Rhodobium gokarnense: one gene and its partner. The protein of the gene in region 1 interacts with the protein of each later gene in a pairwise test. Links are inferred from orthologs where the notes say so. Each region holds a gene or a part of one and is shown on either strand. Other genes may lie near its edges. The genes, in order: M2319_RS15470 and M2319_RS17535.

What was found.
Region 2: the proteins of M2319_RS15470 (region 1) and M2319_RS17535 interact in binary tests that used the Escherichia coli proteins (3 or more experiments, as listed by UniProt). The link is inferred for Rhodobium gokarnense from one-to-one orthologs.

Annotation. Positions count from the first base shown.
Region 1 is NZ_JAOQNS010000009.1:17,401-29,405, reverse strand. What follows is about bases 8,021-11,562. They hold M2319_RS15470 (2-oxoglutarate dehydrogenase E1 component), read right to left. Parts: upstream 11,203-11,562; coding sequence 8,221-11,202; downstream 8,021-8,220. Other genes in these bases: sucD (succinate--CoA ligase subunit alpha), read right to left, coding at 11,394-11,562; odhB (2-oxoglutarate dehydrogenase complex dihydrolipoyllysine-residue succinyltransferase), read right to left, coding at 8,021-8,160. Also shown: M2319_RS15505 (hypothetical protein), read right to left, coding at 148-642; M2319_RS15500 (primosomal protein N'), read right to left, coding at 744-2,978; M2319_RS15495 (tyrosine recombinase XerC), read left to right, coding at 3,274-4,212; M2319_RS15490 (hypothetical protein), read left to right, coding at 4,282-4,710; M2319_RS15485 (hypothetical protein), read left to right, coding at 4,895-5,104; lpdA (dihydrolipoyl dehydrogenase), read right to left, coding at 5,342-6,745; more of odhB, read right to left, coding at 6,892-8,020; more of sucD, read right to left, coding at 11,563-12,005. UniProt on the Escherichia coli protein: E1 component of the 2-oxoglutarate dehydrogenase (OGDH) complex which catalyzes the decarboxylation of 2-oxoglutarate, the first step in the conversion of 2-oxoglutarate to succinyl-CoA and CO(2).
Region 2 is NZ_JAOQNS010000011.1:44,610-60,720, forward strand. What follows is about bases 5,638-8,545. They hold M2319_RS17535 (ABC-F family ATP-binding cassette domain-containing protein), read right to left. Parts: upstream 8,089-8,545; coding sequence 6,187-8,088; downstream 5,638-6,186. Other genes in these bases: M2319_RS17530 (class I SAM-dependent methyltransferase), read left to right, coding at 5,638-5,802; M2319_RS17540 (DinB family protein), read right to left, coding at 8,158-8,545. Also shown: M2319_RS17505 (LPS-assembly protein LptD), read right to left, coding at 1-416; LPS export ABC transporter permease LptG, read right to left, coding at 464-1,561; LPS export ABC transporter permease LptF, read right to left, coding at 1,567-2,748; M2319_RS17520 (leucyl aminopeptidase), read left to right, coding at 3,140-4,639; M2319_RS17525 (DNA polymerase III subunit chi), read left to right, coding at 4,664-5,113; more of M2319_RS17530, read left to right, coding at 5,110-5,637; more of M2319_RS17540, read right to left, coding at 8,546-8,667; ndk (nucleoside-diphosphate kinase), read left to right, coding at 8,926-9,348; M2319_RS17550 (TerC/Alx family metal homeostasis membrane protein), read right to left, coding at 9,428-10,444; M2319_RS17555 (molybdopterin-containing oxidoreductase family protein), read left to right, coding at 10,703-12,808; M2319_RS17560 (hypothetical protein), read left to right, coding at 12,920-13,225; purN (phosphoribosylglycinamide formyltransferase), read right to left, coding at 13,256-13,933; purM (phosphoribosylformylglycinamidine cyclo-ligase), read right to left, coding at 13,930-15,039; M2319_RS17575 (CDP-alcohol phosphatidyltransferase family protein), read left to right, coding at 15,252-15,836; M2319_RS17580 (AI-2E family transporter), read left to right, coding at 15,833-16,111. UniProt on the Escherichia coli protein: Genetic data indicate it may be involved in ribosome assembly or function.

The DNA of each region.
Region 1 (12,005 bases):
AAGCCGGGCTTCGCATAGCACATGGGTGAGGGGCACGCAACATCGCCATTTCATTCCTTGGTCGTAAAGGGGGTGCATTGTTCCCGCTTTTCGGGCGAAAAAATACGACCTGTGGCCGGGCCGCCCGCCTGCAACGACCGGTTTGCATCACACGCCGCAATCGCCCTTGACCGCGACGCCGGCGCGCCAGTCGCCGCGGCGGATCACAATCCGGCCTTCGAAGTTCTGGCTTTCCATCCCCTTCGTTCCCGGCTTGAGGCGCGCGACCATACGCAGGTCGCTGTCGTCAAGGCCGCGATAGCGGCGCACCAGCATGCCCGCCCCGTCGGTCTTTTCGCCGCGGAAGACGAAGGTCTGCAGCCTGCCGTTGACGACGGCGCGGGCGCGCGGACCCTTTTCCTCGCTCTCCCCTTCGGGCTGCGGGTAGTCGGAGACGAAGACGAAGCGCCAGGTCGCCTCGTCGTCGAAGCTGAAGGCGGCCGCATCGGCCGGCGTCATGAAGTTGCAGTACTGTGTGGCGTCGCCGCCGGTCATGACGCCGATGGAAAACAGCATGTCCGTGCCGGCGGCACGGCCGGCGCCGGGACCGGCAAGAAGTATGGCACCGGCCATTGCGGCAACGATCGTCCCTGTCCTGACCATTCCCCGGTCCTCCCTGTCGGTGTTTTCGTTCCGACGATCATGGCACAGGTCCGGCGCGAATGCCCCCTCCCATATAAAGAGTGCCTTGCCGGGATAGGGGCTCACATGAAGCTGAGCGGCTCGATGTCGATGGCGAGGCGGACGCCCTTCTTCGGCACCGGGCCGGCCGCCAGCCAGCGGTGCAGATAGGCCTGGATGTCCGCCGACCGGTCGGCATGGACGAGGAGGCGCTGGCGGTGGCGGCCGCGGATGACGGCAAGCGGCGGGTCGGCCGGACCCAGCACGTGGACACCGTCCTGGTGGGGCGCGGCGCGGGCAAGCTCGCGGGCGAAGCCTTCCGTCAGGGGCCGGTCCGGGCCGGTGACGAGGAGGCTCGCCAGCCGTGCAAAGGGCGGCATGGCGGACCGCTCGCGCGCCTCCAGCTCGGTCGCATAGAAGCTCTCGCGGTCACCGGAGACCAGCGCCCGCATCACCGGATGGTCCGGCATGTAGGTCTGCAAGTAGCCGACGCCGGCGCCGTCGCGGCGCCCGGCGCGGCCCGTCACCTGGGAGATGAGCTGGAAGGTGCGCTCCGCCGCGCGCGGGTCTGCGGTGGAAAGGCCGAGATCGGCATCGACGACGCCGACGACCTTGAGCTTGGGGAAGTTGTGACCCTTGGCGACGAGCTGGGTGCCGATGATGATGTCGCCCTCGCCGCCCGCGATCGCCTTCAGTTCGGCCCGCAGCCGCCTGGTGCCGCCGGGCATGTCGGAGGACAAGACGATGATGCGGGCATCGGGAAAGTCGGCCGCGGCTTCCTCGGCGATGCGTTCGACGCCCGGCCCGCAGGCGGTCAGCGAATCGACGTCGCCGCAGGACGGGCACGCCTCCGGCGTCGGCATGGAAAAGCCGCAATGGTGGCAGGTGAGCACGCTGCGGAACCGGTGCTCCACCAGCCAGGCGCTGCAATCCGGGCATTCGAAGCGGTGGCCGCAGGAGCGGCAGAGGGTCAGCGGCGCATAGCCGCGGCGATTGAGGAAGAGGAGCGCCTGGTCGCCGCGGGCGAGCGCCTCGCCGACGGCGCGGGTCAGCGCCGGGGCCAGCCAGCGGCCGCGGGCCGGGCCACCCCGGCGCATGTCGATGGCGTGGATGTCCGGCAGCGCGGCGCCGGAGGCCCGGTCCGGCAGCTCGATGCGGCGGTAGCGGCCGGTATCGGCGTTGTGCCTTGTCTCGATGGAGGGCGTTGCCGACGACAGGATTACCGGAAAGCCGGCGATGTGGCCGCGCACCACCGCCATGTCGCGGGCGTGGTAGGCGACGCGGTCGTCCTGCTTGTAGGCCGGGTCGTGCTCCTCGTCGACGACGATGAGGCCGAGTTCGGGAAAGGGCAGGAACAGCGCGGAGCGGGCGCCGACGACGACCCGGACCGAACCGTCGATGACGCCGCGCCAGAGCCGCACCCGCTGCTTCGGCGGCACATCCGAATGCCACTCGCCGGGGCGGCAGCCGAAACGCTCCTCGAAGCGCTGCAGGAATTCCGAGGTGAGCGCGATCTCCGGCAACAGCACCAGCGCCTGGCGGCCGCGGCGCAGGGCTTCGGCCACGGCCTCGAAATACACCTCGGTCTTGCCGGCGCCGGTAACGCCGTCCAGCAGCGTGACGGAGAAACGCCGCTCGGCGACGGTCGCCGTGATCTCCTCTGCCGCCTTGTCCTGGGCAGGGCTCAGGTCGCGGCGGTTCCAGTCGGCCTCCGGCATGGGCGCCGGCGGGGCCGCCGGCAGCGGCACGATCTGGAGCGTGCCAGCGCCGATGAGGCCGTCGACGACGCCGGGGCTGACGCCGGCGGCGGTCGCAAGGCCCGTCTTCGACCAGGAGGGGTTTTCCTCAAAGAGGTCGAGCACGCGGGCGCGGGCCTTGGTCATCCGCTCGGGCGGCGCCCCGGCAAGGCGGACGCCTTTCAGCGGCGGTTCGGGCTCCAGCGCCTCCGGCACCCGGAGGACCATGCGCAGCACCATGCCGGGCGGCGCCATGGTCCAGCGGGCGACCCAGTCGATGAAGCGGCGCATGCGCTCATCGATGGACGGGACGTCGAAGACGTGGAGGATCTCGCGCAGCTTCGACGGATCGACCGGCTTTGCGCCGCCGCCCTCCCAGATGCCGGGCTCCCAGACCGCGCCGACGACCTGCCGGTTGCCGAGCGGTATCTGGACGACGGTTCCGGGCCCAAGGTGCATTCCCGCCGGGACCCGGTAGCTGTAGGCCGTCTCCACGGCGACCGGCACCAGCACCGGAACGGTGGCGGCAGGCTCTTCGGGGGCCGGCTCAAGGCCCGGCAGGGAGGCGGTCTGGTTGGCCACGCAGGCTCCGGCAGTCGGCGACGTTGGATGCCCGACGGCGACTCAGCCGGCCGGGACGACACCGGAGGATAGCGGGCGGCCCGGCGGGATAAAGCCTCCTTGCCGACGGCGTTAGATAAATCCAGCATTTTCCGGCATGATCGGCCGCGCCGTTGTTGCACCTTGGAATTAAATACGGAGTAAACTGGTGACGAATTGTCAATGTTGCTGGTGTAACCTCTTGATCTGCAAAGGCGTAGACGCGCCAACGTGCCCGTCTTGATTGTATACTTGGTATAAAACTGCGGAAGGAGACATGGCAGCGCCGCTGATCACCGCCAGACCCGACCTTGCTGCGGAGGTGACCGCCTGGCTCGCCCACCTCGCCGGCACGCGGCGGCTTGCGGCAAAGACGGTCGAGGCCTATGAGCGCGACGTCCGCCAGCTCCTCTCCTTCCTGACGCTGCATCTCGGCGGCGCGCCGGGCATTGCCGACATTGCCGACCTGAAACCGGCCGATTTCCGCGGCTTCCTCGCCGACCGGCGGCGCGCCGGGGCGGGTCCGCGCTCCATGGGCCGGGCGCTTGCCGGCGTGCGCTCGTTCTTTTCCTTCCTGGAGCGGAAGGGCCTTGCCAACGCCGCGGCACTGAAGGCGATCCGCACGCCGAAACAGCCCAAGACGTTGCCCAAGCCGATCGCGGCGGCCTCGGCGCGGCGCATGGTCGATGCCGACGAGGCGCTCGACGAGGAGCCCTGGATCGCCGTGCGCAACGCGGCCGTTCTGTCGCTGCTCTACGGCTCGGGCCTGCGCATCTCCGAAGCCCTCGGCCTTTCCCGCGCCGAGGCGCCGGTCGATACCGTCGAGTCGCTGCGGGTGACCGGCAAGGGCGGCAAGACCCGCCTGGTGCCGGTGCTCGCCGCAACGCGCGAGGCGGTTGCGGCCTATCTGAAGCTCTGCCCCTATGCGCTTGCCGAGGACGGGCCGCTCTTTGTCGGTGCGCGCGGCGGGCCGCTGTCGCCGCGCATCATCCAGATCGCCGTCCAGCGGCTGCGCGGCGCGCTCGGCCTTGCCGAGACCGCGACGCCGCATGCCCTTCGCCACTCCTTCGCCACGCATCTTCTCAGCGCCGGCGGAGACCTCCGGGCAATCCAGGAACTGCTCGGCCACGCCAGCCTGTCGACCACCCAGATCTACACCGCGGTCGAAAGCGACAGGCTCCTCGACATCTACCAGAAGGCACATCCGCGGGCCTGACAACGAAAGGACGGGTCTTTTTCCGGCCCAAGGTGGGGGAGGCCGGGACGCTCCGTCGGGGACAGACCGATGACACCATTTGCAAAGAGCGCGATGTTCGCCGCCGCCCTGCTGGCCCTGCCGGTGGCGATGCCGGCCAGCGCCGAAGCCAAGGACTGCGAGATGCCGCCGGAAGTCGGTACCTGGGTCCACCCGCGGCCGCGGGTCGGCGTGATCTCCTCCATCGAAGTCGAATATGAATGCGTCCGGGGCCGCTTTGAGGGCAACTGGCGCGTCCGGGCCAAGAGCGAGTGCTCGCCCCGCGACTGCACCTGGGGCTGGGCGCCGGGTCAGCGACTCGACCAGGCACGGCTCTACGCCGCCTTCGAGGTATTCTTCGGCACCCGCTACGTGACGCTGCATGCCTACGGCCACCGCATGCAGGTCGACGTGATGGTCACCTATCACGACACGCGCAAGGCCGACGAGCACTACAGGGTGGTGCTGGAACGGGACTGATCGATCCGCGCGGGCGGGACCGCTGCCCATGCCCGGATGGCGAGGCCCGGCCGGCAGCTAAACAATCTGTGATTTGTCGCCCAAAGATGCGTCATGATACTTTTTGACGCAGTCCGGCAATTCGTCTGCGCCCCCCGACCGCGCGCTTCATCTTCCAGGCCGGCACATGACAGGAGGCACTGCCATGATCCGCACCACCACCACGCTTCTCGCCGCTTCGGCTTTCGCGCTCAGCGCCTCGATCGCCCTTGCGTGCCCCTACTCCAAGACCGACACCACGGCGTCCTATGAGGGCAAGTCGATGAAGTCGGCCCAGATCACGCCGCTTCCGAGCTCCAAGGGCGCCAAGTCGGATTCGCTGGCGACCAGCGACGTGACGCCGACGGCCGAATAACAGGCCGCGTCCGCTTTCTCCTGAACCAAAGTCTGTCCCGAAAAAAGAGCCGGGCCGTCGAACGACGGCCCGGCTTTTTTTGTAGGGACGCGCATTGACCGGGCCGATGGTGCGCGCGGGAACGCCCTGATTTCCAAATCCCCCGAGCCGGTGGGTCCGAAGGTCGTCAATGCGCTTTTGTTGGCCGAGGGGACATCAATGCCCGTTGGTCAGGCGCAACGGTCGCGCCGGGCCGCGTCACATGTGGATCGGACGGTTGTCGACGGCGAGTGCCGCTTCCTTGACTGCTTCGGACATGGTCGGGTGGGCGTGGCAGGTGCGGCCGAGGTCCTCGGCGGAACCACCGAACTCCATCAGGACGGCCGCCTCGTGGATCATCTCGCCGGCGCCGGCGCCGACGATGTGGACGCCGAGGACGCGGTCGGTCTTCTGGTCGGCGAGCACCTTCACGAAGCCTTCGGTCTGGGCCATGGCCTTGGCGCGACCATTGGCGCTGAACGGGAACTTGCCGACGGAATAGGCGGTGCCGGCCTCCTTCAGCTCCTCTTCGGTTTTCCCGACCGAGGCGACCTCCGGCATGGTGTAGACGACGGCCGGAATCACCTCGTAGTTCACGTGGCCGGCCTGGCCGGAAAGCTGTTCGGCGAGCGCGATGCCCTCGTCCTCGGCCTTGTGGGCGAGCATCGGACCGGCGATCACGTCGCCGATGGCATAGATGCCGTCGACCGAGGTCTTGAAGTGGCCGTCGGTCTTGACCCGGCCCTTGTCGTCGAGGGCAACACCGACATCGTCGAGGCCGAGGCCTTCGGTGTAGGGCCGCCGGCCGATGGCAACGAGGATGACGTCGGCTTCGATGGTCTCGGCCGCGGCCTCGCCGGCCGCCGGCTCGATGGTGGCGACGAGCTTCTTGCCCTTCTTGTCGATGCCGTCGAGCTTGGAAGAGAGCATGAACTTCATGCCCTGCTTCTTCAGCATGCGCTGGAAGTTCTTGGCGACGTCGCCGTCCATGCCCGGCAGGATGCGGTCGAGGAATTCCACGACCGTGACCTCGGCGCCGAGGCGGCGCCAGACCGAGCCGAGCTCCAGGCCGATGACGCCGGCGCCGACGACGATCATCTTGCCGGGCACCTTGTCGAGCGCCAGCGCTCCGGTCGAGGACACCACCTGTTCCTCGTCGATCTCGATGCCCGGCAGGCGGGCGACGTCGGAACCGGTGGCGATGACGATGTTGCGGGTCTCCACGATCTCGGTCGAGCCGTCCTCATGGGCGACCTCGACCTTGCCGGCGGAAAGGATGCGGCCGGTGCCGTGGAAGGCCGTGATCTTGTTCTTCTTGAACAGGAATTCGATGCCGCCGACATTGCCGTCGATGGTCTCCTGCTTGTGCTTCATCATCGCCGGCAGGTCGAGCTTCGGCTTGGCGACCTTGATGCCGAAGCCGGCAAAGGAATGCGCCGCCTCCTCGAACAGTTCGGAGGTGTGCAGCATCGCCTTTGAGGGAATGCAGCCGACATTGAGGCAGGTGCCGCCATGGGTGGCGCGCTTTTCGACGACGGCCACCTTCATGCCCAGTTGCGCGGCGCGGATCGCGCAGACATAGCCCCCCGGGCCGGTTCCGATGACGACGAGATCGTAGGTCATCCCAAGCAATCCTTCGGCTTGGCGGGCCGTCCGGCCCGCATGGTCAGATCAATGCTAACAGACTTTTCCGGCGCAACGGAGGTGTGGCGCCGGCGACAGGCGACCGGCGCGGCGCGGCGGCGACCATCGCGCCGCGCCGGCAGGGTCTAGAGGTCGAGGATCAGGCGCTGCGGATCCTCGATGGATTCCTTGACCCGCACCAGGAAGGTGACGGCTTCCTTGCCGTCGACGATGCGGTGGTCGTAGGAGAGCGCCAGATACATCATCGGCCGCACCACGACCTGGCCGCCGACGACCATCGGCCGCTCCTGGATCTTGTGCATGCCGAGGATGCCGGACTGGGGCGCGTTGAGGATCGGCGTCGACATCAGCGAGCCGTAGACGCCGCCATTGGAGATGGTGAAGGTGCCGCCCTGCATGTCCTCGATGCCGAGCTTGCCGTCCCTGGCGCGGCGGCCGAAGTCGCCGATGGACTGCTCGATGCCGGCGATCGACAGCCGATCAGCATCGCGCACCACCGGGACCACCAGGCCCTTGTCCGTGCCGACGGCAACGCCGACGTGGTAGTAGTTCTTGTAGACGAGGTCGGTGCCGTCGATCTCGCCGTTGACTGCCGGGATCTCCTTCAGGGCGTGGCAGACGGCCTTCACGAAGAAGCCCATGAAGCCGAGCTTGACGCCGTGCTTCTTCTCAAAGAGGTCCTTGTATTCCTTGCGGAGCGCCATCACCGGGGCCATGTCGACCTCGTTGAAGGTGGTCAGCATCGCCGCCGTGTTCTGGGCGTCCTTGAGGCGCCTTGCGATGGTCTGGCGCAGCTTGGTCATCCGCACCCGCTCCTCGCGGGCCTCATCGTCCTCAGGCGGGGTGACGCGAAGGGAAACCGGCTCCGGAGCCGGCGCGCTGGTCTGCGGCGTGGAAGCCGGCGCGGATTTGGCCGGCTTGTCGGCGGCGGCCAGCACGTCTTCCTTCAGGATCTGGCCGCGCTTGCCGGAGCCTTCCACGTCGGAGGCGGACAGGCCCTTTTCCTCCATCAGCTTCTTGGCGGCCGGCGACGGCGGCATGGCCCCATCGTCCTTGCCGTCGTCCTTTTTCGCGGGCTCGGCGGCCTTGGCGGGCTCGGAGCTTTTCTGCGCTTCGGCCTTCTTGTCGGCCGGCTTGGCCTTGGCAGCAGTGCCGTCGCCTTCGCCGATGGTGCCGAGGAGCGCGCCGACCTCGACGGTCTCGCCGTCGGTGACGAGGATCTCGCCGAGGACGCCGGCCGTGGGCGCCGGCACCTCGATCGTCACTTTGTCGGTCTCAAGCTCGACCAGCGGCTCGTCGGCGGAAATCGCGTCGCCGGGTTTCTTGAACCACTGGGCAATCGTCGCTTCGGTGACCGATTCGCCAAGGGTCGGTACGCGGATTTCGGTGGCCATTTTCGTCTCGTCTCTTTTCTTCGGTAAGGATGGCGTCGGCAGAATTCAGCGGCTGCCGCGCTATTCCGCAAAAGCCTCGTCAAGGAATGCCTGGAGCTGGGCGAGGTGCTTGGACATCAGGCCGGTGGCGGTTGCCGCCGACGCTGCGCGCCCGACATAGCGCGGCCGCGGGTGCTTGGCATCGATCTGGCTCAAAACCCATTCCACATAGGGCTGGATAAAGTACCAGGAGCCCATGTTCTTGGGCTCTTCCTGGCACCAGATCACCTCCGCCTGCGGGAAGCGGGAAAGCTCCTGCAGCAGCGCCTTGGTCGGGAACGGATAGAGCTGCTCGACGCGCAACAGGTAGACGTCGTCGATGCCGCGCCGCTCGCGCTCCTCAAAGAGGTCGTAATAGACCTTGCCGGAGGACAGCACGACGCGGCGCATCTTGTCGTCGGCGGCGAGCTTGACCGATTCCCCGGGGTGCAGCTCGGCATCGTCCCACAGGAGGCGGTGGAAGGTGGAATCGTCGGCCATCTCGTCGAGCCGCGAGACGCAGCGCTTGTGGCGCAGCAGCGACTTCGGCGTCATCAGCACCAGCGGCTTGCGGAAGTCGCGGTTGAGCTGGCGGCGCAGGATGTGGAAGTAGTTGGCCGGCGTCGTACAGGCGGCAACCTGCATGTTGTCTTCGGCGCAGAGCTGCAGGTAGCGCTCCAGGCGGGCCGAGGAGTGTTCCGGGCCCTGGCCCTCATAGCCGTGCGGCAACAGCAGGGCGAGGCCCGACATGCGCAGCCATTTGCGCTCGCCCGACGACAGGAACTGGTCGATGACGACCTGGGCGCCGTTGGCGAAGTCGCCGAACTGGGCCTCCCAGAGGGTCAGCGCGTTCGGCTCGGCCAGCGAATAGCCGTATTCGAAGCCGAGCACCGCTTCCTCGGAGAGCATCGAGTTGATGACCTCGTAGCGGGCGCCTCCCTCGTCGAAGGCCGACAGCGGGCTGTAGCGCTCCTCGGTCTCCTGGTCGTAGATCACCGAATGGCGCTGGGAAAAGGTGCCGCGCTCCACGTCCTGGCCGGACAGGCGCACCGGGTGGCCCTCCTTGACGAGGGAGGCAAAGGCCAGTGCCTCGGCGGTCGCCCAGTCGATGTTCTCGCCGGATTCCAGCGCCTTGCGGCGGTTGTTTAGGAACCGCTGGATAGTGCGGTGGGCCTTGAAGCCCTCCGGGATCTCGGTGATCTTCTCGCCGATCTCGCGCAGCTCGTCCTTGACGACGCCGGTCTTGCCGCGGCGCGGATCGTCGATCGCCTGGGCCTGCTTGATGCCGGTCCAGCGGCCGTCGAGCCAGTCGGCCTTGTTCGGGCGGTAGGAGCTGCCGGCCTCGAACTCCGCATCGAGATGCTCGCGCCAGCGGGCCCGCATGCCCTCGACCTCGTCGGTGGTGACGAGGCCCTCGGACACGAGCTTTTCGGAATAGATGTCCGTGGTGCGCGGATGCTCGCGGATCTTGCGGTACATCAGCGGCTGGGTGAAGGACGGCTCGTCGCCCTCATTGTGGCCGTGGCGCCGGTAGCAGAACATGTCGATGACGACCGGCTTCTTGAAGAGCTGGCGGAATTCCGTCGCCACCTTGGCGGCGTAGACCACCGCTTCCGGGTCGTCGCCATTGACGTGGAAGATCGGCGCCTCGACCATCTTGGCGACGTCCGAGGGGTACGGCGAGGAGCGCGAGAAGCGCGGATTGGTGGTGAAGCCGATCTGGTTGTTGATGATGACGTGGATCGAGCCGGCGGTGCGGTGGCCCTTCAGGGCCGACAGGCCGAGGGATTCCGGCACGACGCCCTGGCCGGCGAAGGCCGCATCGCCGTGGATGAGGAGCGGCATGACGCGGGCGCGCTGTTCCAGCGGCACGGTCTCGCCGCGCGGCTGGTCGGCGTACTGGTCCTGCTTGGCGCGGACCTTGCCGAGCACCACCGGGTCGACGATCTCAAGGTGCGAGGGGTTGGCGGTCAGCGACAGGTGCACCCGGTTACCGTCGAACTCGCGGTCCGAGGAGGCGCCGAGGTGGTACTTGACGTCACCGGACCCCTCGACGTCGTCGGGGTGGATCGAGCCGCCCTTGAACTCGTGGAAGATCGCCCGGTGCGGCTTGCCCATGACCTGGGCGAGCACGTTGAGACGGCCGCGATGGGCCATGCCGAGGACGATCTCGCGGACGCCCAGGTGGCCGCCGCGCTTGATGATCTGTTCCAGCGCCGGGACGACGGATTCGCCGCCGTCGAGGCCGAAGCGCTTGGTGCCGGTGTATTTGACGTCGATGAAGCGCTCGAAGCCTTCGGCCTCGATCAGCTTGTTGAGGATCGCCACCTTGCCCATGTCGGTGAAGGCGACGCCCTTGTCCGGACCCTCGATGCGCTCCTGGATCCAGCCCTTCTGCTCCGGCACGGAGATGTGCATGAACTCAACGGCGAAGGTCGAGCAGTAGGTGCGCTTCAGGATCGCCATCATCTCGCGGACGGTGGCGAATTCCAGGCCGAGCACGTAGTCGAGGAAGATCTTGCGGTCCCAGTCCTCCTCCATCAGCCCGTAGGAGCGCGGGTCGAGCTCCTCGTGGTCGGGACGGACCTGGAGGCCGAGGGGATCGAGGTCGGCATGGAGATGGCCGCGGATGCGGTAGGCGCGGATCATCATCAGGGCGCGGATGGAATCGCGCGTCGTCTGGTAGACGTCGGCGTCGGTCAGTTCCACGCCGCGCTTGTGCGCCGCTTCCTTGACCTTGGTCTCGATGCGCTGCTGGGCCGGGGCCCAGTCGCCGTCGAGGGCCGAGACCAGCTCGCCGTTCAGCGGCACCGGCCAGTCGCCCCGTTTCCAGGAGGCGCCCTTGGCCTCCTTCAGGACGTTCTGGCGCTCGTCCTTGAGGTCTTCGAAGAAATCCTGCCAGGCATCGTCGAGCGTTGCGGGCTCTTCCTGATAGCGGGCGTAAAGATCTTCCAGATAGGCGGCGTTGCCGCCATAGAGAAACGACGTCTGTGCGAAGGCCTTGTTCGCGTCCTGGCGTGCCATGGCTGATGCGGGGATGCCCGCTCCGTATGCTCGTCGACGCGGCCCCATGCCGCGTCTCCCTCCTTGAGTTGCCTCCTGCCCCGGACGTGTCCTCCGGACCATCGGGCGGTCCGGCAGTTTCCTGGAACAATCCTAGACATTTGGTATATGGCCGGGCTTTTCTTTTGAAAAAGCCCGGCTCGTTGTTTTTTTTAGCCTTTCAGCAGGTCGACCAGCGTCGTGCCGAGCTGTGCCGGCGACGGGGAGATGCGGATGCCGGCCGCTTCCATCGCCGCGATCTTGTCTTCTGCGCCGCCCTTGCCGCCGGAGATGACGGCGCCGGCATGGCCCATGGTGCGGCCCGGAGGCGCCGTGCGGCCGGCGATGAAGCCGACCATCGGCTTACTGCGGCCCTTCTTGGCCTCGTCGGCGATGAACTGGGCGGCGTCCTCTTCGGCCGAGCCGCCGATCTCGCCGATCATGACGATGGACTGGGTCTCGTCGTCGGCGAGGAACATCTCCAGCATGTCGATGAACTCGGTGCCCTTGACCGGGTCGCCGCCGATGCCGACGGCCGTGGTCTGGCCGAGGCCCTCATTGGTGGTCTGGAACACGGCCTCATAGGTCAGCGTGCCGGAGCGCGAGACGATGCCGACATTGCCCTTCTTGAAGATCGAGCCCGGCATGATGCCGATCTTGCACTCTTCCGGCGTCAGCACGCCCGGGCAGTTCGGGCCGAGGAGCCGGGAGCTGGAGCGGTCGAGCCGGGCCTTGACCTTGACCATGTCCATCACCGGGATGCCCTCGGTGATGCAGACGATGAG
Region 2 (16,111 bases), on another replicon or contig:
GCAAAGCAGGTGCGCTCGATGGTGCGCACGCGCAGCGAACTGATGAAGCCGTCGCGGAAGCTGTCGTTGAGGTTGATGGTTTCGGCCTCGATGGTGTTGCCGGTCGGCTCCACGAGGCGGGCGCCGCCTTCCGCGATCAGCCGGTTGGTGCGGCGGTCGAGGGTGACGCGGCCGGCTTCCAGCGTGAAGCCGCGATAGTAGATCTGGACGTTGCCGACGGCGCTGACCCGGTCGTTGTCGAAGTCGTAGATCAGCTCGTCGGCCTCCACCAGCATGTCGCTGGCGACCTCCGCATCGGACGGCTTGTCGATGAATTCCTGGATCGTCGAGACCTGGGCAAGGGTGACGGAGACGGGCAGGGCGGCGGCCGAGATCAGGGCCACGGAGGCGAGCAAAAGGGTTCGCAGGCGCGACATACGCCGTCCCACGCTCCCCATTGCGCCGTGTCCGGATGCCCTAGTGATCAACCGTCCTCCCGATACAGCAACACAGTAAAACCCAACAAGGTGGCGATCATTCCCGGCGTCCACGCGGCAACGCTCGGCGGCACGATTCCCGCACCGCCGAGGCCCTTGGCGAATTCCGTCACCACATAAAGCACGAAGCCCGCAACGATTCCACCTAGAATCAGGCGTCCAACTCCCCCTGACCGGGTGAAGCCGAGCGATACCGTTGCGGCCACCAGGACCATTGCGACAAGAAGCAGCGGCCTGGCGAGAAGCATTTGATATTGCAACCGATATTGGTATGCGGGCAGACCCGCGTTCTGGGCCAGCCGGATGAAGGCGGGCAGCTCCCAGACCGAGATCGTGTCGGGCTTGGTGAGGCTCTGGCGGACCTGCGCCGGGTCGAGATAGGTCGACAGGATATAGGACTTGTAGCTGACCGGATCGGCGCCGAGCCGATGCACCGTCGCGTCCTTCATATCCCATCGTCCTTCGCCCAGAAACGCGTCCTTGGCGTCGATGCGCTGCAGGTAGTGGCCCTTGTCATTGAAGGTGTAGACGGTGACGCCGACCAGATGGGTGCCCTGCTTGAGGGCGTATTCGGCGTGCAGCACCGATTCGCCGTCGGTCCCGCTCTGGCGCAGCCAGACCGCCCCGGTGGTCTGCAGCACCACCCGCTGCTCGTTGCCGAACAACAGGATGCCGATCTCGTCGGAGCGCTCCTTCAGCATCGCCGAGATCGGGTTGAAGACGGCGACGCTGAAAAGGCCGATGACCAGCACGGTGATCAGCGCCGGCGCGGTGAACTGCCACACCGAGATGCCGGCCGCGCGCGAGATCACCAGCTCAAGCCGCCGCGACAGGCCGACGAAGGCGGCGATCGCCCCGAACAGCGTCGCAAACGGGATCGCCTGTTCCACGAGGGAGGGCACGCGGAAGGCGGACATGGCGAGCGCCCGCCACAGCGTGAAGGCCTCCTTGTCGGCGGTCCGGCGCACGACCTCCAGGAAGTCGGCCATGAAGATCAAAAGGGTGACGAGGAGGAAGAGGCCGACGATCCACTTGGCGAACCGCAGGGAGAAATAGCGCAGCAGCGTCGGGCCAACCATCATCATCGCCGTCACCCCCGCGCCGACGGGCTGGCGGAGAACCGGCGGGCGAGGCGCGCCGTTGCCTCGTAGAGCAGATCGCCGAGCCGGCTCAGGACACGCGGCAGGACCGGCCGGGTCTCCGTGGCGATGTAGACATAGGCGACGGCCGCCGCCGATATCGGCACCAGATAGACGAACGGAACCGCCAGCGCCGAGCGCACGGCGAGGTTGGCGCTGAAGAACCCGAGGAGGCGCAGGAGGAGGCAGATCGTCAGGATCATGGCGACGCCGACGCCGCGGCTCTGGCGGGTCGTGCGCGCCTCGCCGAGAAACAGGAACGCGATCAGCGCAAAGGCGATCGGGTAGAGGGGCTGGGACAGGCGGTCGTGCAGGTCGCTGCGCATGCGGCCGAGATTCTTGGCCACATAGGCATCGCTCGTGTCCGGCGCGAGCAACTCCGACAGCGGCCGCTCGCTCGCCTTGTAGACCGGGTCCCGGTCCTCGGTCGTCAGATTGGTGAGATCGAACCCGTAGGCCTCGAACTCGACGACGGAGAGGTCGCCATCGGCGGTGCGGCGTTGGATGGTGCCGTCGTTCATGACGATCACGGTGCGCCCGAACGCTTCCAGGATCTGGCCGCGTTCGGCGAGATAGGTGAAGGCCTCGTCGGCCTCGCGCCGGTCGTCGAGCAGGATGCCCTTCAACGAGCCGTCGCCGACCCGGTCGCGGATGTGGAAGGTGAGGCCGTCCTCGATCTCGATGAACCGTCCCGGCTTGACGATGTTGGCGACGAGGTCCGCGCGCACCTTGGTCAGTTCGGTGCGCAGCAACCGCATCCCGGCCGGCGCGATCACCGTCGACAGCGCTGCCGCCGTCAGGCTGACGACCACGGCGAGAATCACGAACGGACGCAGCAGCACGGAGGGCGGGGCGCCGGTGGCGTTGATGACGACCAGCTCGCTGTCGCCGTTCATCTGGTTGAGGACGACGACCATGGCGATGGCGAGCGCAAACGGCATGATCAGGAGCAGAAGCAGGGGCAGGGCGAGCACGGTGATTTCTAGGAACACCCAGAGGGTCTGTCCCTTAACGGTGACGAGGTTGAACTGCCGCAGCGCCTGAGTCGTCCAGACGACGCCGGCAAGCGAGACCGTCGTTCCGACGAAGGCGATCGTCAGCCGCCACAGGACGTAACGCTCAAGTACCCTCATGCACCGTGTCCGGAGGCCGGCCGTTGCCGGTCCGGAAGCCTTCCCCTTGTTGCCGCACCGCGGCCGGTCTCACCGTCCGCCAGGATTGTTGCCCAAGAATGGCTAATAGGATGCGAAAATGTAAGGTTAATCAGGTCTTTCCGCCGCTGCCTCCGCCGCTTCGCCGCCTCCTGTGGCGTTCCCGCATCGTTTTCGCGGCAAATGCCGGGCGGCAGTGTCCGAAAGCTTGGGAGCAAAAGGCGCCTATTCCTCGTATCCATGAAGCCCGGTTAGGACGGCAGCAAGGCCGATTCGTGTCCGCGACTTGCCGTTGGCGCCGCGGCGCGCCATCTTTGCCTCTTCGGGCCGGTGTTCCGCCGGCCACCAACAGCCCTCCTTTTTGAGCGATACCATGGCAAAACTCCCCAGCTTCTCCTTTTCCAAACTGGCCGCGCCGAAAGCCGGCGTCGCGGTCGTTTTCACCGACGATGCGCTTTCCCTCGGCTCGATCGGCGCCGAACTCGATTCGGCAAGCGACGGCCAGATCGCCCGCGCCTTCAAGGCGGCGGATTTCAAGGGCAAGGCCCGCAGCACGCTTGACCTGGTTGCGCCGTCGGGGCTGGCCCTCGACCGCATCGTCGTCGTCGGGCTCGGCAAGCTGGACGAAGTGCCGGACGAGCAGGACTGGATGAAGCTCGGCGGCGTCATTTTCGCCAAGCTCTCGACGCTCGGGGCCGAGGCCGCCGACATCGTGGTCGAGGCGCCGACGGGCAAGGAAATCGCGACGGATGCCGGAGCGGCCATTGCCGCCGGCATGAAGCTGAGGGCCTACAAGTTCGACGCCTACATGACCAAGAAGGACGACGACGGCGCCAAGCCGCTCGCCAAGGTCCAGGTGCTGGTGGAGGACACCCGCAAGGCCAAGAAGGCCTGGGGAATGCTCGACGCGGTGACCGACGGCACCATCCTTGCCCGCGACCTCGTCAACGAGCCGGCCAATGTGCTCGGCCCGGAGGACTTCGCCAAACGCGCCAAGAAGCTGGAAAAGCTCGGCGTTGAGGTGGAGATCCTCACCGACAAGGACATGAAGAAGCTGAAGATGGGCGCGCTTCTCGGCGTTGCCCAGGGCTCGGCCCGCCCGGCCCGCATGGCGATCATGCGCTGGAACGGCGGCAAGGCCAAGGACGCCCCGGTCGCCTTCATCGGCAAGGGCGTCGTCTTCGACACCGGCGGCATTTCCATCAAGCCGGCCGGCGGCATGGAGGACATGAAGGGCGACATGGGCGGCGCCGCCGCCGTCACCGGCCTGATGCATGCCGTTGCCGCGCGCAAGGCCAAGGTCAACGTCGTCGGCGTTATCGGCCTCGTGGAAAACATGCCGGACGGCCTTGCCCAGCGGCCGGGCGACATCGTCACTTCCATGTCGGGCCAGACCATCGAGGTCATCAACACCGACGCGGAAGGCCGGCTCGTGCTCGCCGATGCGCTCTGGTACTGCCAGGACCGCTTCAAACCGCGCTTCATGGTCAATCTGGCAACGCTGACAGGCGCTTGCATCGTCGCCCTCGGCCACGAGCGCGCCGGGCTCTTTTCCAACGACGACGACCTCGCCGCGGCGCTCTCCTCGGCCGGCGAGACCACCGGCGAGAAGCTCTGGCGGATGCCGCTCGGCAAGGAATACGACAAGCTGATCGACACCAAGAACGCCGACATGAAGAACACCGGCGGCCGCTGGGCCGGCTCGATCACGGCGGCGCAGTTCCTGCAGCGCTTCGTCAACGACGTGCCCTGGGCCCATCTCGACGTCGCCGGCACGGCCATGGGCTCGCCCAAGAGCGACATCAGCCAGGGCTGGGCCTCCGGCTTCGGCGTCCGCCTGCTCGACCGGCTGATCGCCGAGAACTACGAATAGGGCGGGGCGGACGCCGGTGCGCCGATGACCGAGGTGCTGTTCTACCATCTGGAGCGCCGGGGGCTCGACGACGTGCTCCCCGGCCTCCTGGAGAAATGCCTGGAACGCGGCTGGCGCACCGTGGTGCAGACTGGCTCGCGCGAGCGCTGCGAGGCGCTGAACCAGCGGCTCTGGGACTATCGCGACGACAGTTTTTTGCCGCACGGCAGCTCCGGCGACGGCTTCGACGCCGACCAGCCGGTCTACCTCACCGATGCGCCTGACAATCCGAACGGCGCCACGGTGCGTTTTCTCGTCGACCGCGCCGATCCGCCGGATCTTGCCGCTTACGAGCGTGCCGTCTTCGTCTTCGACGGCCGCGACGCCGACGAATTGGCCGACGCGCGCGCGCGCTGGAAGGCGGTGAAGGCCGCCGACTTCGACCTCACCTACTGGCAACAGTCCGAAAGCGGGCGCTGGGAGAAGAAGGCATGAGCGACGATTTCGAAGCCCGCCGTTCTGCTGCCCGGGACCGGCTGTCCCACGAGGCCCAGGACGGCAGGACAATCGACGAGCGCCACGCCTTCTTCGAGGCGGTCTATGAGGGCGCCCACCACGATCCGGCGGCTGTGCCGTGGGCCGAATTGCAGCCCAAGCCGGCGCTTGCCGACTGGCTGTCCCGCCTGCCGGAAGGCGAGCGGCAGGGCCGCGCCGTCGACGTCGCCTGCGGCCTTGGCGACAATGCCGTGGCCCTCGCCGATGCCGGCTTTGAGACCGTTGGCTTCGATTTCGCCGAGCACGCGATCTCCTGGGCGCGGGAGCGGTTCCCCGGGGCCGGCGTCCACTTCCGGCTCGCCGACCTGTTCGATCCGCCGGCGGAATGGGTCGGCGCCTTCGATCTCGTCCACGAGTGCTACACCATCCAGTCGTTCCAGGATGACCTGCGCGAGGCGGCCTTTGCCGCCGTCGTCGATCTCGTCGCCCCCGGCGGCCGGCTCCTGGTGATCGCCCGCACGAGGCCGGAGGACGCCGCCCCGGTGGGCCCGCCGGTGCCCTTGACACCGTCGGAACTCGCCCGCTTCGAGGAGCTCGGTTTAAGGCGCGTCTGGTCCGAGGATTATGTGATCACGCGGCCCGACAAGAGCATTCCGCACACGATTGCGGAATATCGGAAAGAGAAATAAAAACAGAATAATAAATAATTTTTCTAATGTTATATATCAGCCTTCGCCGTCGGACGGCGTTGGAGCTCAAATGCGGTCACCTGCCGCTCACTCAGTCGTCATCCCGGGCTTGACCCGGGACCCATTGCCCATCTCCACACGGTATGCCGCTGGCGGGCAGGGGGGGCGCTCGCGTTGGAGCACGGCCTGCTACGGACCCTTGACGGCATACCTTGTGGAGATGGGCAATGGGTCCCGGCTCTCCGCTTCGCTCCGGCCGGGATGACGGGGAGGGGTTGGGCAGGGCAGTGACAAACCTCAGCCGCCATCGCGAGCGCAGCGAAGCGATCCAGGGGTGGCAAGTGAGGGCCGTGGCTTGCACGCGGGCCCGAGGTGCCGCCGCCCCTAAACCTCTGCCATCGCCTCTTCGTAGTCCGCCGATTTCTCCAGCCAGGTTTCCTCCGTCGCCGCAAGGCGGGCGGCCGTATCGGAGCGTTCCTTGGCGAGGCGGGCGCCGGCGTCGGGGTCGCTGGCGAAGAGGTCCGGGTCGGCGAGGCGCCGGTCGAGGTCGGCGATCTTGGCGTTGAGTTTTTCGATATCCTTTTCCAGCCGGTCGATGTCCCGCTTCAGGGGCGCCATCTCTGCCCGGCGGGCGGCCGCGGCCTTGCGCTTTTCCTGGCCGGTCAGCTTGTCGCCGTTTGCCTCGGCGCTGCCGTTGCCCTTCGAGGCGTCGCCCTTGTCGGGCTTCTTCAGCACCTGGCGACGGTAGTCCGCCATGTCGCCGTCGAAGGCTTTCACGGTCCCGTCCGCCACCAGCCACAGCCGGTCGGCGGAGGACTCGATCAGGTGCCGGTCGTGGCTGATGATGAGGACCGCGCCGGAATAGGCGGCGAGCGCCTGGACGAGGGCTTCGCGCGCATCGACGTCGAGATGGTTGGTCGGCTCGTCGAGCACCAGCAGATTAGGGCCGGAAAACGTGGCAAGCCCGAGCAGGAGCCGCGCCTTCTCGCCGCCGGAAAGGTCGCCGGCGGGCGTCTCCATCCGGTCGGTCGGCAGCCCGAAGCGGGCGACCCGCGAGCGCACCTTCGGCTCCGGCGCTTCCGGCATCAGCGCGCGCACATGGTCGACGGCCGACTGGCTCGGCACCAGTTCGTCGAGCTGGTGCTGGGCAAAATAGGCGACATCCAGCTTCGGCGCCGTGGTGATGGTGCCGGACTGCTCTTTCAGGCGCCCGGAAATCAGCTTGGCGAAGGTCGACTTGCCGTTGCCGTTGGGGCCGAGGAGGGCGATGCGGTCGTCGTCGTCGACCCGAAGCGACAACCCCTTCAGGATCGCCTTGCCGGGCTCGTAGCCGACGGCGACGTTCTCCATGGCAATGATCGGCGGCGAGAGCTGCTTGTCCGGGTTGGGGAACTCGAACGGACGCAGGCTGTCGTCGACCATCGCCGCGATCGGCTCCAGTTTCGCGATCATCTTCAGCCGCGACTGGGCCTGGCGCGCCTTGGAGGCCTTGTAGCGGAAGCGCTCCACGAACGCCTCCATGTGCTTCTTCTGCGCCTCGGCCTTTTCCCGCGCCTTTTCGTTGAGGAGCATCTTTTCGCGGCGCTGGCGCTCGAACTGGTCATAGCCGCCGCGATAGGAAAAGAGCTTCAGGGTCTCCAGATGGAGGATACCGTCGACCGCGGAGTTGAGGAGGTCCCGGTCGTGGCTGATGAGCAGGACCGTGTGCGGGTAGCGCGCGATATAGGCCTCAAGCCACAGCGTGCCTTCCAGGTCCAGATAGTTGGTCGGCTCGTCGAGGAGCAAAAGGTCGGGCGCGGCGAACAGCGCCGCGGCGAGCGCCACGCGCATGCGCCAGCCGCCGGAAAAGTCCGAGCAGGGCCGCTGCTGGCCCGCCTCGTCGAAACCGAGGCCGGCAAGGATGGTGGCGGCCCGCGCCTCCGCGCCATGGGCATCGATGTCGGCAAGCCGCGTATGGATGTCGGCGATGCGGTCCGGGTCGGTGGCGGTCTCGGCCTCCGCCATCAGCGCGGCACGCTCGGTGTCGGCGGCGAGAACGAAGTCGATCAGCCGCTCCGGCCCGCCCGGCGCCTCCTGGGCGACGCCGCCGATGCGCGCGCCCTTGCGCAGCACGATCTCGCCGCTCTCCGGCGCAACGTCGCCGGCAACGAGGCGGAACAGCGTCGTCTTGCCGGTGCCGTTCTTGCCGACGAGGCCGATCTTGGCGCCGTCCGGAATCCGCGCCGAGGCGGCGTCCAGAAGCATCCGGCCGGCGATCCGGTAGGTGAGGTCTGTGATGCGCAACATGACGCGCTTGGTGACCTATTTCAGGTCCCAAGGCAAGGGCGCGGAGGTAGCGGCAGGCGGGAAGGGCGATCAGTCCTCTTCGGTCGCCGGCGCCTTGTGGAAATGGATGATGTCGATCGGCCGCGGGCTCTTGCCGAACTGGCGCAGGCACAGATGGATCTGCGAGCGGTGGTGCGTCTGGTGTGTGAAGAAATGGGCGACCGCGACCGGGAACGGCCGGGAGGTCACCGACGGCCGGCGTGCGGTGCGGAACAGGAGCTCGCGGTGAATGTCGTCCTTATCGAGGAGCTGGAAGAAGGCGATGATCCGCTCGTCGAGCACGGCGCGCGCCTCGCGAAGGTCATTGAGGTCCTCGAACAGGATGTCCTCATAGGTCTCGAGCGGCTCGCCCTCGCCGGTGAAGCGGTGCAGCCAGATCGTGTCGGTGGCATAGAGGTGGTTGAGGGTCGCGTGCACCGAGCCGAACACCGCGTTCATGTCGCGGTGGTATTCGTGGTCGGTCAGCGTCGCGCAGTCGTCGAGGAGGCGGGCATTGGCCCAGCGGCCATATTCCGCGTTCATCAGGAAATAGTCTTTCATCGAGGTCTCTCCGCTGCACGGGCCTAGCGCATCGCCGATCGTCGGGGAGACAATAGGGGATTGGTCCCGTCGAGGGGAAGGAAAAGGGATAGCGGCTTTACCGGATTGCGTCGATCCGCCGCTCGGTTCCCCGGATGCTGCAACGGGCGGTTATGCTGCGGGCTTGCGGGAAGCTGGCGCCGTCGCTATACGTCCGGCGACCTTTTTGAAGGCTGACGCCACATTCCCCCATCGAGATTTCAAGGAAAGGATCCGGAGATGGCGATCGAACGCACCTTCTCCATGATCAAGCCGGACGCCACCAAGCGCAACCTCACCGGCAAGATCGTCGACCGTCTGGAGAGCGCGGGCCTGCGCGTCGTCGCGCAGAAGCGCATCTGGATGTCCCGCCGCGAGGCCGAGGGCTTCTACGCGGTCCACAAGGAGCGGCCGTTCTTCGACGAGCTGTGCGAGTTCATGAGCTCCGGCCCGACCGTCGTGCAGGTGCTTGAGGGCGAGAACGCCATCGCCAAGAACCGCGAAGTGATGGGCGCCACCAACCCGGCCGAGGCCGCGGACGGTACCATCCGCAAGGATTTTGCGGAATCGATCGGCGAGAACTCCGTGCACGGCTCCGACGGCCCGGACACGGCCAAGGAAGAGATTTCTTACTTCTTCGCCGCGACGGAAATCGTCGGCTGAACCAGCGTCTCGCTGTCAGGAATTTCGGAACGGGCCGGCCGCTGCGCCGGCCCGTTTTGCGTTCCGGCAACGGCCGGCGTTACTCGTCGCGGACCGGCTGGGTCTTCGGCGCCGGCATCTCGTTGCTCTCGCAGGCTTGCCTGCCGCGGATGGCCGAGAGCGCGAAGGCGCCGCCGAGGATCGCCACGGTGACGATGAGACAGAGCACCGGATCGACCTTGCCGATCAGATGGTCCCAGACGATCTTGCCGCCGATCAGCACCAGGATGGCCGAGAGCGCCGGCTTCAGGTAGCGGCACTTGGAGATCAGCGCGTCGACGACGAAGAAGAGGGCGCGGAGCCCCAGGATCGCGAAAATGTTGCTGGTGTAGACGATGAAGACGTCCTGGGAGAGGGCGAGGACGGCCGGGATGGAATCCACCGCAAAGGCGATGTCGGCGCCCTCGATGATGACGAGGGCGAGGAACAGCGGCGTTGCCTTGATGGCCGTTCCGGAGGCCGATCTCGGGTCGGGCTCGCGGGCAAAGAACCGCTTGCCGTGGATGGTCTTGGTCACCGGCAGGTGGCGGATGACGAAGCGGACGATGCGGTTGCGCTCAAGGTCGGGCTCGTCCTCCTCCTGCATGAACAGGAGCTTGATGCCGGTGAAGACGAGGATGGCAGCAAAGATCAGCAGCAGCCAGTCGAAGGAGGCGACCGCCGCCGTGCCGGCAAAGATCATGATCGCCCGGAAGACGATGGCGCCCAGAATGCCCCAGAACAGCACCCGGTGCCGGTGTTCCGGCGGGATCGCGAAATAGGTGAAGATCACCGACATCACGAAGACGTTGTCGATGGAAAGGCTCTGCTCGATGATCAGCGCGGTGAAGAACAGCGCGCCCGCATCGGTGCCGAACTCCAGCCAGACCCAGACGCCGAAGGCAAAGGCTATCGAGCCGTAGAGGCCGACGAGGAGGAGGCTGTCCTTCAGCTTGATGGCGCGGGCCTGGCGGTGCAGATAGCCGAGGTCAAAGACGAGGATCGCCGACACGACCGCAATGAACACCGCCCATTCCCCGGCGGTGACATCGGCTGCGATCGAGTTGGAGAAATTCATTGCGTCCCGTCGGGTTCGGGGTGTCAGCTTGCCGGAGCCTGCCGGATGAAAGACCGCACGGCGGCGGCATACGTCCTAGGTTGTTGCGCCGCGCCTCCGTTTCAAGCGCATTTGCCATCCATTTTCAACAAAACGGCGTTTCGAAAGACCCTTTGACGCGATATCACTTGTCCGATCCCGCATGTGTCGGCGCTCATTTGTGGAGCAGCCGGCCGCGGCCGGGGCGCTTGCCGGGCCGCACGCCAATCGGAGGCCGAGATGCCGAGCGAGACCTTTCCCCGGACGGTGCCGTCCGCCTGTCCCCACGACTGCCCGTCGACCTGCGCGCTGGAGGTGGAGGTGCTGGCGCCGGACCGGATCGGCCGGGTGCGCGGGGCATCCGACAATCCCTATACGGCCGGCGTCATCTGCGCCAAGGTCGCACGCTACGCCGAGCGGCTGCACCATCCGGACCGGCTGGCAAAGCCGCTGCGCCGCGTCGGCGCGAAAGGCGAGGGGCGGTTCGAGGAGATCTCCTTCGAGGCCGCCCTCGACATCACCGCCGAAGCGCTCCTGAAGGCGGAGAGCCGGCACGGCCCGGAGGCCGTCTGGCCGTACTATTACGCCGGCACCATGGGCCTCGTGCAGCGCGACAGCATCTTCAGGTTCCGCCACGAGAAGCGCTATTCGCGGCAATACGACACGGTCTGCTCCATGGCCGCCCAGACGGGCTATGCGGCGGGCACCGGCCGGGTCGCCGGCCCCGACCCGCGCGAGATGGCGAAATCCGACTGCGTCGTCATCTGGGGCACCAATCCGGTCGCCACCCAGGTCAACGTCATGACCCATGCGATAACGGCCAGGAAGACGCGCGGGGCGAAGATCGCCGTCGTCGACATCTACCGCACCGAGACGGCGAAGCAGGCCGATCTTGCGCTCGTCATCCGGCCTGGCACCGATGCGGCGCTCGCCTGCGCCGTCATGCACATCCTCTTTCGCGACGGCCATGCCGACCGGGACTATCTTTCCCGCTACGCGGACGCGCCGGAGGCCTTCGAGGCGCATCTGGCCGGCAAGACGCCGGAGTGGGCCGCGGATATCTGCGGCGTCACTGTCGAGGAGATCGAGGCTCTCGCTGCGCTGGTCGGGGCTACCAAAAAAACCTATTTCCGCACCGGCTATGGCTTCACCCGAGGCAGAAGCGGCTCCGTCTCCATGCATGCGGTGATTTCGATCCCGACAGTGACCGGCGCCTGGGCGTATGAAGGCGGAGGCGCTTTCCTCTCCAACGGCGCCATCTTCAAGCTCGACAAGTCGATGGTCATGGCAACCGAGCTTCTGGACACCTCGGTGCGCAATCTCGACCAATCGCAGATCGGCCGTGTCCTGACCGGCGATGCCGAGGCGCTGCGCGGCGGCCCGCCCGTCGAGGCGCTCTTCATCCAGAACACCAACCCGGTCTGCATCGCCCCGGAATCGGCACGCGTCCGGGACGGCTTCCTGCGCGAGGACCTGTTCACCTGCGTCCACGAGCAGTTCCTGACCGATACCGCGAAGATGGCTGACATCGTGCTGCCGGCAACCATGTTCCTGGAGCACGACGACATCTACCAGGCCGGCGGCCAGCAGCATCTCCTGTTCGGCGGAAAGCAGGTCGAGGCGCCGGGGGAGTGCCGCTCCAATGTCGAGGTCCTCGCCGGCCTTGCCGAGCGGCTCGGCCTCGAACATCCCGGCTTTGCCATGACCGCCCGGGAGCACATCGACTGGCTCTTGCAGCACTCCGGCCTCGGGACGCTGGAAGAGCTGGAGGAAAACCGCTGGATCGACTGCCAGCCGGCGTTCGAGCGCGCGCATTTCACCGAGGGCTTTGCCCATCCGGACGGCAAGTTCCATTTCCGGCCCGGCTGGGACAATGTCCATTTCGGCCCGGCCGAAGGCCTTCACGGCGCCTGGGACGCGCTGCCGGAATTTCCCGATTTCGTTCCGGTCATCGAGACCACGGACGACGAGCACCCGTTCCGGCTGGCGACGTCCCCCGCGCGCTCCTTCCTCAACACCTCCTTCACCGAGACGCCGTCCTCCAAGAAACGGGAGGGCCGTCCGGAAGTGATGGTCCACGAGGAGGACGCCAAGGGCACAGGCATTGTCGACGGCGACCTCGTCATCCTCGGCAACGGCCGCGGAACGGTGCGGCTCCACGCCCGCATCGCCGATGCGGTGAAGCCGGGCGTCCTCATCGTGGAGAGCATCTGGCCGAATGGCGCCTTCGTCGACGGCATCGGCATCAACGTGCTCATCGGTGCCGACCCGATCGCGCCCCATGGCGGCGCGCCGTTCCACGATGCCAAGGTGTGGCTGAAAAAAGTCGTCGAAAAAGCGGCCTGAGGCGTTTGCGAACCGGTAACCGGTGCCTACCTTAGGGGCTCCGGAGGCGCTGTGGCATGTCGCGCTTCCGGGGATAGGATTCTGGAACGCAACCGGAAGAAGGAGCGGTGGATGCGGCTTTCCCTGTTGGCATTGGGCGGCGCGGCTGTTGTCGGGCTCGCCCTCATCGGCGCCCAAGACGAGGCCCGGGCGGCCGGACGCGAGGACCTTCGCGTCAAGATGGTCGATGAATGCGTGTTCGATCTTTGGAAACGGCCGGACCAGCGGGAATCGGCGGCGACCCGCTGCAAATGCGCGGCGAGCTCTGCCGTCAAGACGCTGTCCGCGGCCGACATCGCCGACGAGCCGTTCTTCGGCGACGGGCTGACCTCGACCCAGAGCGATGCCCTGAAGGCCTCGCTGCAGTCCTGCAAGTAACCATCCCGGACATGGGGACGGCCGCCGCGGTCATCGCCCGTTGGAAACGGAACCTGCTTTCGGCCAGACGAGGGCCGGCGGCGTTGCGTCCTCTTCCGGCTCGACGATGACCCGGTCGCCGACGACCCGCGTGCGCCCGCTGGCAACGAGCGCCAGGGCCGCCGGGTAAAGCTCGTGCTCTGCCGCGAGCACCCGGGCGGCGAGCGTCTCCTCCGTATCGCCGGAAAGCACCGGCACCGCGCCTTGCGCGATCAGCGGCCCGGCATCCATCTCCGGGCGGACGAAATGGACGCTGCAGCCATGCAGCTTGACGCCGGCCGCGAGCGCCCGGACGTGGGTGTCGAGACCCTTGAAGGACGGCAGCAGCGAGGGGTGGATGTTGATAAGCCGGTCGCGCCACTTTTCGGCAAACCCTGACGTCAGCAGCCGCATGAAGCCGGCAAGGCAGACGAGGTCCGGATCGAACGATTCGATCGCCGCGCTGAGCTTTTCTTCGAACGCCTCGCGGCCGTCGAAATCCTTGTGGTCGACGACCGCCGTCGCAATTCCGGCGGCCGCGGCGGTCTCCAGTCCCGCCGCATTCGGCCGGTTGGAGAGGACGGCGACGATCTCGGCCGGATAGGCAGGGTCCTTCGCGGCCTCGATGAGCGCGGCCATGTTGGAGCCGCGCCCGGAAATCAGCACGACGACGCGGGCACGTTTCGTCATTGCGCGGAACCGGTTTCCGGAAAGGAGAGGGCGCCGTCATAGAGGACCGGAACGCCCGCTTGCGCGTCCGGCCCGCCGAGGCAGCGGCCGATCACCTCGGCCCGCTCGCCGGCGATGGTCAGCGCTTCCAGCACGGCATCGGCGGCGCCGGGCGCAACCACCATGACCATGCCGACGCCGCAATTGAAGGTCGTCAGCATCTCGTCCTCGGCGATGGTGCCGAGATCCCTTAGCCAGGAAAAGACGGGAAGGACCGCCACGCGGTCGAGATCGATCCGCGCCGTGATTCCCTCCGGCAGCACCCGCGGCAGGTTCTCCGTCAGCCCGCCGCCGGTGATATGGGCGAGCGCCTTGACGCCGCCGGAAGCGGCATGGATCGCGGCCAGCGCGGAGCGCACATAGATGCGCGTCGGCTCCAGCAGCGCTTCGCCGAGGCTGCGCGAGGGATCGAAGGGGGCAGGATCGTCGAAGGAAAGCCCGTTGTCGGCGACGATCTTGCGCACCAGCGAAAAGCCGTTGGAGTGGACGCCGCTGGAGGCAATGCCGATGAGGACGTCGCCCGATTCGATGTCGGTGCGCGGCAGGAGCGCGTCGCGCTCTGCAGCACCGACCGCAAAGCCGGCCAAGTCGAAATCCTTGGCCGCATACATGCCCGGCATTTCCGCCGTCTCGCCGCCGATCAGCGCGCAGCCGGCCTGGCGGCAACCCTCCGCGATTCCTTCGACGACACTCGCCGCTTCGTCCGTCTCAAGCTTGCCGCAGGCGTAATAGTCTAGGAAGAACAGCGGCTCGGCGCCCTGGACGACGAGGTCGTTGACGCACATGGCGACGAGGTCGACGCCGACGGTCGAAAGCTGTCCGGTCTCAATCGCGATCTTCAGCTTGGTGCCGACGCCGTCCGTGGCGGCGATCAGGACGGGGTCTTTCAGGCCCGTTGCGGCCAGGTCGAAAACGCCGCCGAAACCGCCGATGGAGCCGTCCGCACCGGGGCGCGCGGTGGAGCGCACGGCCGGGCCGATCGCCTTGACGAAGGCGTTGCCGGCCCCGATATCGACCCCTGCGCCGGCATAGGTGTAGGGGCGCTTGCCCCGGCTCGTCTCGCTCATGGCGTCTGGCCGATCCTTGCTGTTGCGCGTTATCGTCGCCGGCCCAAAACAATTGACGCGGCGCCGGGCATCCAAACATATGCTGCCTGGAAAGCAAGCCGCAGATGCACTTTCCCGCCGGCCGCCGTCAAGGGCCTGGCGCGCGGGAGATGAGGGGGCGCAAGGGCGGTGCGGGAGGGGCGGGCGCAAGGCGCCGCAAGGCAGTTGCAGTAATGGATCATGAACACAGCGGATTGACGGTTCCGAACCTGATAACCGTCGCACGGCTCTTCCTGGTGCCGGTGATCGTCTGGCTGATCGGGACAGAGGCCTACGCCGCAGCATTCTGGCTGTTCGTCATCGCCGGCGTCTCCGACGGCGTCGACGGCTTCATCGCCCGCCATTTCGCCTCGCGCTCCGATCTCGGCGCCTATCTCGACCCGATCGCCGACAAGGCGCTGCTGGTCTCCATCTATATCGCGCTCGCCATGGTCAACGAGATCCCGTTCTGGCTGGTGATCGCCGTGGTCAGCCGCGACGTCCTCATCGTCGGCGGTGTCATGCTATCCTGGATGATGGACCGGCCGGTGCCGATGCAGCCGCTTTTGGTCAGCAAGGCCAACACGGTGGCGCAGATCGTGCTCGCCTCCGTGGTGCTCGCCGATCTCGGCCTTTCTTCCGAACTGACGCCGATTCGCAACCTTATGGTCATTGTGACCGCGTTCTTGACACTTCTTTCAGCCGTGGCATATCTCGTTGAGTGGCTGCGGCACATGACCGACGGCGACGATCACGGGCAAGGGGAGCACACATCTTGAGCCTCGGTCGCCAGGTCAGTTTCTGGGTCATCGCGCTCGCCGTCACCGTCCTCGTCCTCTGGGTGCTTCGCGGGATCCTGCTGCCGTTCGTCGCCGGCATGGTGCTCGCCTACCTGCTCGATCCGGTCGCCGACTGGCTGGAAAACCACGGCATCGGGCGGCTGTTCTCCACCGTCATCATCCTCGTCTTCTTCATCATCGGCTTCGTCCTGGCGCTGGTCATCTTCGTGCCGCTGCTCGGCCACCAGCTCTCCGGCTTCGTCGCCAACCTGCCG